Linked DNA regions of Limosilactobacillus reuteri. The protein of the gene in region 2 interacts with the protein of the main gene of each other region in a pairwise test. Links are inferred from orthologs where the notes say so. Each region holds a gene or a part of one and is shown on either strand. Other genes may lie near its edges.

The links.
Region 1: the proteins of dprA (region 2) and recA interact in binary tests that used the Bacillus subtilis proteins (3 or more experiments, as listed by UniProt). The link is inferred for Limosilactobacillus reuteri from one-to-one orthologs.

The regions. Positions count from the first base shown.
Region 1 is NZ_CP059275.1:424,231-430,597, reverse strand. What follows is about bases 411-3,409. They hold recA (recombinase RecA), read right to left. Parts: upstream 2,455-3,409; coding sequence 1,366-2,454; downstream 411-1,365. Other genes in these bases: HHK02_RS02515 (competence/damage-inducible protein A), read right to left, coding at 2,455-3,409; rny (ribonuclease Y), read right to left, coding at 411-1,353. Outside these bases: more of rny, read right to left, coding at 1-410; more of HHK02_RS02515, read right to left, coding at 3,410-3,702; pgsA (CDP-diacylglycerol--glycerol-3-phosphate 3-phosphatidyltransferase), read right to left, coding at 3,703-4,290; HHK02_RS02505 (helix-turn-helix domain-containing protein), read right to left, coding at 4,291-5,328; EF-P 5-aminopentanol modification-associated protein YfmH, read right to left, coding at 5,329-6,367. UniProt on the Bacillus subtilis protein: Multifunctional protein involved in homologous recombination, DNA repair and competence.
Region 2 is NZ_CP059275.1:126,442-132,809, forward strand. Bases 2,188-5,187 are described here. They hold dprA (DNA-processing protein DprA), read left to right. Parts: upstream 2,188-3,249; coding sequence 3,250-4,125; downstream 4,126-5,187. Other genes in these bases: topA (type I DNA topoisomerase), read left to right, coding at 2,188-3,249; HHK02_RS00725 (ribonuclease HII), read left to right, coding at 4,126-4,896; ylqF (ribosome biogenesis GTPase YlqF), read left to right, coding at 4,897-5,187. Also shown: glycerol-3-phosphate 1-O-acyltransferase PlsY, read left to right, coding at 1-249; HHK02_RS00710 (aldose 1-epimerase family protein), read left to right, coding at 250-1,128; more of topA, read left to right, coding at 1,129-2,187; more of ylqF, read left to right, coding at 5,188-5,769; HHK02_RS00735 (YozE family protein), read left to right, coding at 5,770-5,991; HHK02_RS00740 (YpmS family protein), read left to right, coding at 5,992-6,368. UniProt on the Bacillus subtilis protein: Protein that helps load RecA onto ssDNA during transformation. Binds cooperatively to circular ssDNA, is able to bridge different segments of DNA. Favors the loading of RecA onto SsbA- or SsbB-coated ssDNA and formation of RecA-DNA filaments.

The DNA.
Region 1 (6,367 bases), 300 kb from region 2 along the record:
GACACCATCATAACTGTTTGCTATGCTTTCTAGTTTCTTTAAACGTTGAATGTATTGTTCTAATGACTCGCTTCGAGCACCAGGACGGGCCCCTGAAATTGCATCTGCTGCTTGTACAAGAACAGCAATTACAGAATTAGCAGGGACATCTCCATGGTGAGAAGCAATCGTATTGATAACCACTTTATTTTCTTTATACTTGCGGGTTAGTTCTACACCTAACTCAACATGTGAACCATCAACTTCATGATCAATTGCCTTCCCAATATCATGAAGGAGGCCAGCACGTTTTGCTAATGTAACATCTTCCCCAAGTTCAGCAGCCATAATTCCGGCTAACTTAGCAACTTCGATTGAGTGGTCTAAGACATTTTGACCGTAACTAGTCCGGTACTTCATTCTTCCGACCGTCTTAATTAGGTCTGGATGCATTGAATGAATTCCTAGATCAAACAATGCTTGCTCACCAGTCTCCCGTAGTTGAGTATCCATCTGCTTACGAGCCTTATCAACTGCTTCTTCAATTCGTGCAGGATGAATACGACCATCTTGAATTAATTTTTCAAGCGCGATCTTAGCAATCTCACGTCGTACAGGATCAAAGCCGCTCAATACGACAGCTTCTGGCGTATCATCAATAATCAAATCAATACCTGTTAACGTCTCTAAAGTTCTAATATTTCGACCTTCACGACCAATTATTCTTCCCTTCATATCATCATTAGGAAGATTAACAACCGAAACAGTCGTCTCTGAGACAACATCCGCAGCACTACGCTGAATTGCTTCAACAATTAATTTCTTTGCATTACGTTCTGCAGAAAGTTCAGCTTCTTGTTCACTGTCACGAATCATTACTGCTCGTTCAGTTTTTAACTGTTCTTTTACTTCAGATAATAATAACTGCTTAGCATCTTCTTGTGACATTTGAGCAACTTTTTCAACTTCTTGTTTGCGTTGTTCAATTAAGGCTTCTGCTTGTTCCTTTGATTGATGAAGCTGCTCTTTTTCTTGATCTAATTTACGTTCACGAACACCAACTGCATTCTCTCTTTTTTCTAGAGCGCTATCCTTATGATCTAAAGAAGCCTCCCGTTGGAGTAATCGGTCTTCTTGTCGTTGGACCTCACTCCGCCGCTGTTTTAACTCATCTTCCACTCTCTCGCGGTATTGATGACTCTCTTCTTTCGCTTCTAAAATAGCTTCTTTTTTCGCCGTTACTGCTTCTTGTTTTGCTTTAGAAATAATACCTTTAGCATCATTATGTGCTTCTGCAACTTGTTTTTCATATGAAACCTTGCGAATTACATAGCCGACAATAATTCCGACAACCATAGCAAGCGCGGCGAACATTAAAATTTTCACTTATTCTTTACTTGCTTCTTCAATTGTTTCTTGTTTATTTTCACCGGTCTTACCACTGGCTTTATCATCAGCAGTTTCTTTCGTTGACTTTTCATTTAACGGTTCCATCCCATTTGCAACACGAACTTTATCCATTAATTCATTCATGCTATCTGGGTGTTCCTTAAGCCACTTTTTAGCATTTTCACGACCTTGCCCAATCCGTTCATTACCATATGAATACCATGCACCGCTCTTGTCAACAAGATCGTTTTCAACTGCCATATCCAGCAATTCACCAGTCTTAGAGATTCCCTCACCATACATAATGTCAACTTCACAACGTTTGAATGGCGGAGCAACCTTATTTTTAACAATCTTTACTTTAGCTTTATTTCCAATAACATCCGTACCATTCTTAATTTGTTCCGCACGACGAATTTCCATCCGGATAGTTGAGTAAAATTTAAGTGCCCGTCCACCAGTTGTTGTTTCAGGGTTACCAAACATCACTCCAACCTTTTCACGGATTTGGTTAATAAAGATAGCAATTGTCTTTGTCTTATTAATTTCACCAGAAAGTTTTCGAAGAGCCTGAGACATCAAACGAGCTTGTAACCCAACATGGGTATCACCCATATCACCATCAATTTCAGCACGAGGAACTAATGCTGCAACTGAATCAACAATTACTAAGTCAACTGCCCCACTGGAAATCAATGCATCAGCAATTTCTAATCCTTCTTCACCACTATCAGGTTGTGAAAGCAATAGGTCATCAATATTAACACCCAAGGCTTCTGCATATTGAGGATCAAGAGCATTTTCAGCATCAATATAGGCTGCTGTTCCGCCTTGACGTTGTACTTCTGCTACTGCATGTAATGCTACAGTAGTCTTACCAGAACTTTCAGGGCCATAAATTTCAACTATCCGACCACGAGGATATCCACCAATTCCAAGTGCCTTGTCAATAGCAAGGGAACCACTAGAAACTGAAGCAACCTTCATATCAGTGGCGTCACCCATTCGCATAATAGAGCCCTTACCGAAGTTCTTTTCGATCTTTCTGATAGCAACATCTAATGCTGCTTTTCGTTGGTCAGCCAATTATTTTTTTAGTTCACGGTAAATTAATTGAAGTCCATACTGAACACTTAATGTACGAATCGCCTGTCTTCCAACATAGGATGCAAGATGTAATTGAACGGTTTTAGTTGGGCGTCCCTTCATTGCTAGTCCAATCCAGACCGTCCCCGCTGGTTGTCCTTCTAACATATCTGGACCTGCCACACCAGTAAAGCCAATCCCAACTTCAACATTTAATTTTCGTCGACACCCTTCTGCCATTGCCGCAGCAGTTTCAGAACTCACTACCCCATACTGGTCAATCGTGTCGTGGGGAATTCCTAATAACTTTTCCTTTGCACTAGCAGCATAAGTAACGAAACCACCATTAAAAACAGTCGAGGCTCCTGGTACGGAACAAATAGTACTTTGGAACATCCCCCCTGTTAAGCTTTCTGCTGCTGTCAATTTCCACCCGCGACTTTTTAATTGTTCAACGATGACTTTAGCAAGTGTAAGGTCATCCCCCACTCCAAAGAAAAATGGTTCTTCAACTGCAAGAATTGCTTTTTGTGCCTGATCAATTTTTTCTTCAGCTTCAATCACTGGTAAGTCACGCACGGTGAGTCGAACCTGAATTGCCGTTGGTTGAACATAAGAAGTAATGCTTATCCCTGGTATATCGTTAGTAGCATCTTCAATTTCATCCATTAATTGTGACTCCGGCCGCCCTAAAAAGTTTAATGTCCGACTGGTAATTTGTTTTCCTGTTTGAAAATATTGCTGGAGTTTAGGAATCAGACTCTTTTCAACCATTGCCTTAAATTCGGCGGGTGGTCCTGGTAAGACAACAACAACTTTACCCTTAGTTTCATACCAACATCCTAGAGCAAGCCCAACAGGATTGGCAAGTGGCTCTCCTCCCCGTGGATACTGGGCTTGACGAATATTCTCTGGTTCCATTTTTATTTGCCGTTGCTCAAATGTTTTTTGAATCCATTTCCAGTGTTCTTCGTCAGTCCACAGCTCTTTCCCTAAGGCTTTGGCAACTGTAGGCATCGTAACATCATCTGCAGTTGGTCCGAGTCCCCCACAAACAAAAACTAATTGAGCACGAATCAAAGCATGATTAATAACCCGCTCTAATCTCTGCGATTGATCGTCAACAGTTGTTTGATAAGTAGCCGGTAAGTCAAGTTGGGTCAGTTTTTTAGCTAAGTACGCGGCATTAGTATTAACTATTTGCCCAAGGACTATTTCAGTTCCTACTGAGATAATTTCTGCATCCATCTATTTAAATCCATCCGAAAAGACGTCGCGTCCCTGAATGAAGTAGTCCACTCCAGAATAAATAGTAAAGAACAAGCAAATATATAACATTATTTGGCCAAATGGAATATTCCAAATAGCAAAAATAACATTATTTAAGAGTAAGAAGATAATTGCAAAAAACTGAGTAGTTGTCTTAATCTTCCCCGGCATTTTAGCAGCTAATACTACCCCGTCTTGTTCCACTAACAATAAACGTAAGCCCGTAACAGACAATTCTCGCCAAATAATGATTGAAGTTACCCATGATGGAACAACACCATTTCCAGTTAAAACGATAAATGCAGTCATGACAAGCAACTTATCAGCAAGCGGATCAGTAAACTTTCCAAAATTAGTTACAAGATGGTGCCGTCGCGCGATTTGTCCATCAAGATTATCAGTAATTGTTGCTGCAATAAATAAAATAGCAGCAATAAGCTGAGCCATCGGGATAGTTGCTCCCCAAAAACTTACAGCTCCCCAACTTTGTAATGGCAGCACCATTAATAATAAGAAAAAGGGAATAATAATTAAACGTATAACAGTTAGTTTATTTGGTAAATTCAATTAACGAGTTGGTTGATTACTTTGTTGACTAGCATTTGTCTGAGGACGACTGTTATTATTAGCAGCAGACGGTTGAGTAGCATTATTAGGACGTGCCGAGGATGACGAAGCTTGGCTTGAGCTATTTGACGGCTGACTTGCTGAACTGCTGCTTGTTTGGGTACGGCCAAAGTTAATCGTTACATTCCGCGTGTTCTGGTAACGGCCATTATTAGTAAAGTCGATTTCTTGATTACCGAGTTTTAATTTTGTTGCCCGGGCATTGCCAACCGTGATTACTAATGAAGTTGTGTCACGACTTATTTTTACACTAGTTTTTTCATTGTTATTCAAAGTTCTATTTAATAAGTCATTATTATTTGCTCTTACTTGCATCCAAGAACGATCACTTGGTTCAATTTGTAGCGTTGTGTCTTTAGTAAGTTGACTTGCTGTGTAAGTAACGCTTGTGTCATTCCGATTAGGTGCTTCTTGAAGCTTGATTGCCGTTGATTTGCTTTGCTTTGTACTTGCCTTTTTAGCAGAGGTAGAGGCCTTCTTACGACTCTCTCCAGAAACAGATACTGAACTATTATCAATCCGTGTAGAAGAATCGCGATGATTGCGAGCAATGGCCGTAATCCAAATCGCTGCCAACACTAAAATAATCACGCAAGCAATAATAATCGTTGGCATGTAGTTACGAACCTTATCTACGCTCCCACTAACAGTTTTTCGTTGGTTTGCACGAGTTTCAACTGCTTGAGCCAAGTGATCGGAATACTCTTCCGTTTTAGTCTGTGGTAATTGATCATCGTATTTTTGCAATAATTCATTACCATCTAAGCCCACTGTATTGGCGTATTGCTTAATGAACGCACGAACATAAAAGTCACCAGGAAGTTCATCAAAATTTTCATCTTCAATCGCGATTAAATACCGCTTTTGAATCTTAGTCATTTGTTGAAGGTCATCAAGGGTATAGCCCTTTTCTTCCCGTGCTTTTCGTAAAATTTTACCGATTTCTAGTCGTTTTTGATCGTTCTCGTTCTCACTCATTTATTGATGTTGCGGAACAACTTGGTATACCGAAATACCTTGCGGAGTAATAAACTCTTTTGCAACTTGATAAAGATCATCAATCGTAATAGTTTCCAAGGTCGCTATCTCATCCATCAAGCTAGCACCAGCAAAGAGGTCTCCAGCATAACGATTAGCAATTGCTTCTGGCGAATCTAATAAGCCAATTAACCGCCCTAGTTCTGCTTTTTTAATTCCCTCAAACCTTGTCCGCGCCGCTTCAATTTGTTGGTCAGCACTTTCAAGAATATCAATAACCTCATCTGCAAAGCGTTCCATCTGATCAGTATCAGAGCTAAAGTACGCAAAGTGAAAGCCCCGTTGCATTTCAAAATTGTAACTAAACGTGTCATCTAATGTTTCATTATTATATAAACGCAAATAATTATCTGAAGTATCGTCAAACAAAACATCTAACAAAAGATCAATTGCTAATTTGTAGTGAAGCCGTTCTTTACCATCATCAAATTGCTTGGTCCCTCGTAAACCTACCATCACTTTGGGACGAACAATATCCATCGTTAATGAACGAAATGGAATTACATCATGAGCAGTTGGATCGTTCAAGCTAAATAACCGTTGGGGTGTCTCTGCGGGAGCAAAAATCTTTTGTTCTTGGTTTTGCTTGATCCATCCCATTGTTTCTTCTGGATCTAAGCGTCCTACAAGGAAAAGGTTCATATTGGTTGGTTGATAGAAAGTCCGGTAACTATCCATCAAAATTTCTGGTGTAATATGACTGATTGATTCAACCGTTCCCGCAATATCAATCCGCATTGGATCTTTAGGGTATAAATTGCCTAAAATACCTAGGTAAAGCCGCCAACTCGGATCATCCTCATACATTTGAATTTCTTGGCCAATAATCCCCTGCTCTTTCTTCACTGTCTCTGCAGTAAAGTAGGGATCTTGAACAAAATCTAATAAAACATCTAAATTCTCATGGAGATTACTAGTGGTCGAAAAAAGATAACTTGTTTGAGTAAAACTAGTAAAGGCATTTGAATCAGCTCCTAGT
Region 2 (6,368 bases):
TGTTTGATTTTTATCTTTGTCTTATGCTTGACAAGTATGGTTAGTACCGCCAGTATGGTAGGGATTAGTGCAATTTTCATTATCGCCCTCTTCATTCATGCTTGGATTTTAGCAATCGTGGCAGGAATATTAACAGGAGTGGTCTTTTACCGCCACCGATCAAACATTCACCGAATTTTATCAGGAAAAGAATCAATGGTAAGTTTTGGCCTTGGCTATTATTTACGAGAAAAGAAGCTAAATAAATAGATGATTACTTTACAAAACCAACAATTAACCGTAAAAATTGATGAATTAGGTGCTCAACTACATAGTATTAAACGGCAGGATAACGGAATCGAATATTTATGGCAGGGGGACCCCGCTTCATGGAATCGCCAAGCACCAATCCTCTTTCCGTTCGTTGGCCGCTTAAAAGATGATCAATATCAATATGGCAACCAAACTTATCATCAAACACAACATGGTTTTGCACGTGATCGAAAATTCCAAGTTATTGAGCAAACACCATCGATGGTTGTGATGGAACAGCATGATGATAGTGAAACTAAGAAGGCATTCCCTTTTTCATTTAGTCTTCAAGTAAAATTTGAATTAGTTATTGATAAAGTTGAAATTAGCTATGTGGTGAAGAACCCGAGCGGAGATGAAACCTTAATCTATGCCATTGGAGCACATCCTGGTTTTAATATGCCGTTAACTAGTACTGGGGGTTTTGAACAAACAGAATTAAGCGTTAAACCGGCAACAGAATATTCACGGATCGTTTTAGATGGCGCCTATAACGATTCAGCTCATCCACAATTGATTAATATGCAGGATTCATTATCACTTAATCATGATCTTTTTAATAAGGATGCTATTATTTTCAAAACAGATGGCGGCCATTTTACAGCCAAATTAACGGATACTGTTGCTAATCACGGGGTCGTAGTTGATACTTTTAATACAGAATACGTGGGAGTTTGGTCGCAATATCCAAGTACAGCTTCATTTGTATGTGTGGAACCATGGTGGGGAATAGCAGATAATGTCAAGGCTGATGGGCTCCTCCTCCATAAGCAAGGGATGCACCGTCTAGCACCAAATGAAACAGATAATTATCATTTTAGTATTAAGCCATTTTAAATGGCAACCAAAACAACCAAATCAACGGCGAAAAAGACAACTCGTCGCCGTTCAAAAATTAAAAAAAATCTGGTGATCGTGGAGTCACCATCAAAGGCAAAAACAATCGGTAAATTTTTAGGCCGGTCCTATAAGGTTGTGGCTAGTTTAGGTCATATTCGGGACTTGCCAAAAAGCCGGATGGGGGTAGATATTGAAAATGACTACACCCCTGATTACATTTCAATTCGGGGGAAGGGTGATGTAATTAAGGAACTACGGAAGGACGTTAAAAATGCAAAAGCCGTATATCTTGCATCTGACCCGGACCGTGAAGGGGAAGCAATTGCCTGGCACGTTTCAAATATTTTAAAGCTTGACGATGATCAAAAGAACCGGGTTACCTTTAATGAAATTACTAAAGATGCTGTTAAAGAAGCTTTTAAGGAACCCCGAGAGATTAATATGGATCTCGTGGATGCCCAGCAGGCACGACGGGTATTAGATCGATTAGTTGGATATTCAATTAGCCCAATTTTATGGAAGAAAGTCAAAAAGGGCTTAAGTGCTGGTCGTGTTCAATCAGTTGCCCTTTACCTGATTATTCAACGTGAAAATGAAATTAAAAACTTCAAACCAGAGGAATACTGGACAATTGATGCTGATTTCAAGAAGGGCAAAGAAGAATTCAAGGCTAGTTTTTACGGTGAAAATGGTAAGAAGGTTTCCTTGAAGAATAATGATGATGTTCAGGCAGTCCTTTCTAAAATCGATAAAAAGAAAGATTTCGATATTACTAAGGTGACTAAAAAAGAACGTCGGCGGCAACCACAGCCACCATATACGACCTCGACCATGCAACAGGATGCTAATCGTCGTTTGAACTTCCGAACACGAAAGACAATGATGGCAGCACAAATGTTATATGAAGGGATCGACATTAAAGAAGGAGCACCGGTTGGGTTAATTACCTATATGCGGACGGACTCGACTCGGGTAGCGTCAATTGCTAAGCATGAAGCGTCTAACTATATTCATGAAAACTATGGAGCAGAATATGCGGCAATAAAGCCGGTTAAGGGAAAATTACCTGAAGGGGCCCAGGATGCTCACGAAGCTATTCGGCCAACTTCAGTCTATCGGACACCAGCTAAAATGAAGCAATATTTAACCTCCGACCAGTATAAACTTTATAATTTGATTTGGTCGCGGTTTGTGGCTAGTCAAATGACTGCGGAAGTAATTGATACGATGAGCGTTAACCTCCAGCAAAATGGGGTCGATTTCCGTGCAAATGGATCAAAAGTTAAGTTCCCTGGGTTTACGAAAGTATATAAGCGAGGAACTGAAAAAGATAACTTGTTGCCAGAATTAACTGAAGATGACAAGGCAAAAATGATAAAGGACGATCCAGCTCAGCACTTTACCCAGCCACCTGCTCGTTATACAGAAGCGGCTCTTATTAAAACCTTGGAAGGAAATGGCGTCGGTCGGCCATCAACCTATGCGCCAACCCTTGATACGATTCAACGACGGTACTATGTTCGCCTTGTATCACGCCACTTTGAGCCAACTGAATTGGGTGAAATTGTCAACCGAATTATCGAAAAGCAATTCCCTGATATTGTCAATGTCCAATTTACTGCCGATATTGAAGGCAAACTTGATGAGATTGAAGAGGGTAAGCAGAACTGGATTAATGTTGTTGATAAATTCTATCAACCATTCTCAAAAGAAGTTGATGCAGCTGAAGAAGAGGTTGATAAGATTGAGATGAAAGATGAGCTTGCTGGCACAGATTGTGAAATTTGCGGGGCCCCAATGGTTATTAAAATGGGTCGTTATGGTAAGTTCTATGCATGTTCTCGTTTCCCAAATTGTCGGAATACCAAGGCGATTGTAAAAGATACCGGAATTACATGTCCAAAGTGTGGGCAAGGAACGGTTGTTGAACGAAAATCAAAGAAGAACCGAACTTTCTATGGTTGTTCCCGTTATCCAGATTGTGACTTCGTTTCATGGGATAAACCGATTGGACGTAATTGTCCTAAGGATGGGCACTTCCTTGTTGAAAAGAAAGTCAAGGGTGGTAAACAGGTTGTCTGTCCAAATGGAGACTACCAAGAAGAAGTTCAGAAGTAAATGTTACAAGTAAACGATTTTCTATTACGGTTAAGTTTATGTCGCGGAATTGGCTTAGTTTCAAAGTATCGTCTATGGGAGTGTGCTCAACAGGCGCGCTGCTTTAATAATATTGACTATTTGATTGACCATGCAAATGTTAGCTTACGAAGTGCGTCGTCATTGAAAAATAATTGGACAAGTCCAGAGCTTGATCAAGCAGTGGCCTTAAACAGTCAGGAAAAATTTATTACAATTGCGGATCCGTTATACCCGATCACCTTGAAAGAAACGTACTGTCCGCCCTTGGTATTGTTTTATCGTGGTAATCTGAGCTTGCTCCATCAGCCTTCAATTGGTGTTGTTGGCACTAGGCAGATAACTAATTATGGACAGAGCGCTTTACGAGGATTGCTGCCACCAGTAATTAAGCGGCAGATAGTAGTAATCAGTGGTTTAGCTCAAGGAGTAGATGGTTTTAGCCATGAACTGGCGTTAAAACATGGTGGCCTTACTATCGGAGTGATTGGGACGGGTTTAGATCAAGCTTACCCCCGAAGTCACCAAGTCCTTCAAGATGAGGTTGCCAGACAGGGATTAGTAATTTCTGAGTATGGGCGGGGTGAATCACCTGTGGCTTATCACTTCCCAGAAAGGAACCGAATTATTGCAGGTTTAAGCGAAGTGGTTTTGGTTGTCGAGGCAAAGAAAAGGAGTGGGAGTTTAATCACCGCGAATATCGGTTTAGATGAAAATCGGTCTGTATGCGCTATTCCTGGAAGGATTGATGCTCCCTTATCAGTAGGATGTAACAGTTTAATCGCAGCTGGCGCGAAACCAATTCTCAGCGCCCAAGATCTGCTAGACGAGTTTCGGCTGTACGATTCAAGGGCTTGAATGAATAAGGAAACCATTAGTCAAATTAAGGCCCGTTTACAAACTATCACAGATACAACTGATCCTTACTTGCAAACTATTCGTGATGATTCGCGAAAAGGTGTTCAAGCAGCAATTCAGCAATTTGAACGGCGGCTTGCACGGCAGAAGGAAGCTGAAGAGGCGTTCAATAACCGGTTTAAATATGAAAAGTACTACTGGGAAAAGGGATATCAGTATGTTGCAGGAATGGATGAAGTAGGAAGAGGACCATTGGCTGGGCCGGTGGTTACTTGTGTAGTAATTTTAAATGCAGATTTTGACCTGATAGGGGTAACAGATTCCAAACAGTTAACTAGGCATGAACGAGAAAATTTGTATTTACGGATTGTTGATGAGGCGGTTGAAGTTAGCATTGCGGTAAATGATGCGCCAGTGATTGATCAAATGAATATTTATGCTGCTACCCAGGATGCAATGATTCGGGCAGTTAATCACCTTCACCATCGACCAGATCATCTGATTGTTGATGCTGTCCCATTAGCAATTGATATTCCTCAGACGACTTTGATCAAGGGGGATCAAAAGAGTATTAGCGTTGCTGCAGCCAGTATTGTCGCAAAAGAATACCGTGATCACCTAATGCGGGACTATGATTATGTTTATCCAGGGTATGGTTTTGCACAAAATATGGGTTATGGAACCAAAGAACATTTAGCCGGCTTAGAAAAAATGGGGGCAACTCCTATTCATCGGCGCTCTTTTAATCCCGTTCCAAAATATTTAAATTAAATGGCAACAATTCAATGGTTCCCAGGACACATGGCAAAAGCATTACGCCAAATTCGTGAACAAATGCCACTAGTAGATATTTTGTTTGAGCTAGTAGATGCTCGTGTCCCCTATTCGTCACAAAATCCAGAAGTGGCACTAGCTGCAGGAGAAAAGCCCAAACTTTTAATTATGACAAAAACGGACCTAGCAGACCAGAAACGATTAAATGAATGGATTAAATACTTTGAGCAACATAATCAACCAGTTCTTGCTCTCGATTCACGCCAAAATAACGTGGCAAAAGTTGTAACGGCTAAAAGTAAAGAGATATTAAAAGATAAATTGGCAGAAGAAAAAGCCAAGGGAATGAAAAAGAGGCCAATTCGGGCAATGTGTGTTGGTGTTCCCAATGTAGGGAAATCAACTCTTTTAAATCACCTGGTAAAAAAGAACGTTGCGGCTACTGGAAACCGTCCCGGAGTCACTACTGGACAGCAATGGTTGCGGTCATCAGCAGAATTGGAATTACTTGATACTCCTGGTGTCCTTTGGCATAAATTTGCTACTCCTAAGCAGGGGATAATGCTTGCTTTAACGGGAGCAATTAAAGATAGCTTATACGCAAAGGATGATGTAGCGTTGTTTGCCCTTGATTACTTGCGGCAACATCAGCCAGAGATGTTAAAGCAACGTTACCACTTAACTGATGCAGATCTGGACGAATCGGTTGCCAATCCAGATTTACTATTAACGATTACTGCTAAAATGGGCTTTCGTGATGATTATGACCGGGCTAGTGAACGCTTGATTTTTGACTTGCGAAAGGGAAAATTAGGACCAATCACTTTGGAAGTACCTGCTGACCTAAATGAGGATGGACTAAATGAATAAATGAGAATGAGTTTTTATCAGTTTTTAATGACTCAACGAAATCCGAATAGTGCAGATGAAGTTCAACAGTTTGCAAACAATGCTTTTTTGGATACTACTTTTCCTAAGCATTCCGAGGATTTTGATGAAATTTCGCATTATTTAGAAGAAAATGCTGACTATTTGCCATCAATGACAATTTTTGATGAAGCTTGGCAACGGTATATTGATGCAATGAATTAGATGAAAAATTCTGAAGAAAAAAAGACTAATTGGTGGAAATGGGCCTTTTTTTGCTTAGTAGCCTTGATTGTAATTAGCTGTGGGGTTGTGTTAAACAAGGCGACTGCACCGACTCCTGCTACTACAACTAGCAAAGCAGTAAAGCCAAGCGATTCATCAGTAACGGTTGAATTGAATAAAAAACAGGTGAATGCTTTAGCTGCTAATTACCTGAATCAGTTTTTAAAAGGGCAAAAGATCCGTTATGATTTTATTGTTGGCGATCAGTATGCTACCTTGACAGGAAATACTAAGTTTCTAGGGGCTAAGGTGCGATTTGCCATTAACTTTATTCCTGAACGACTAAGTAACGGAAATATCTTGTTGCGGGCTAAGGG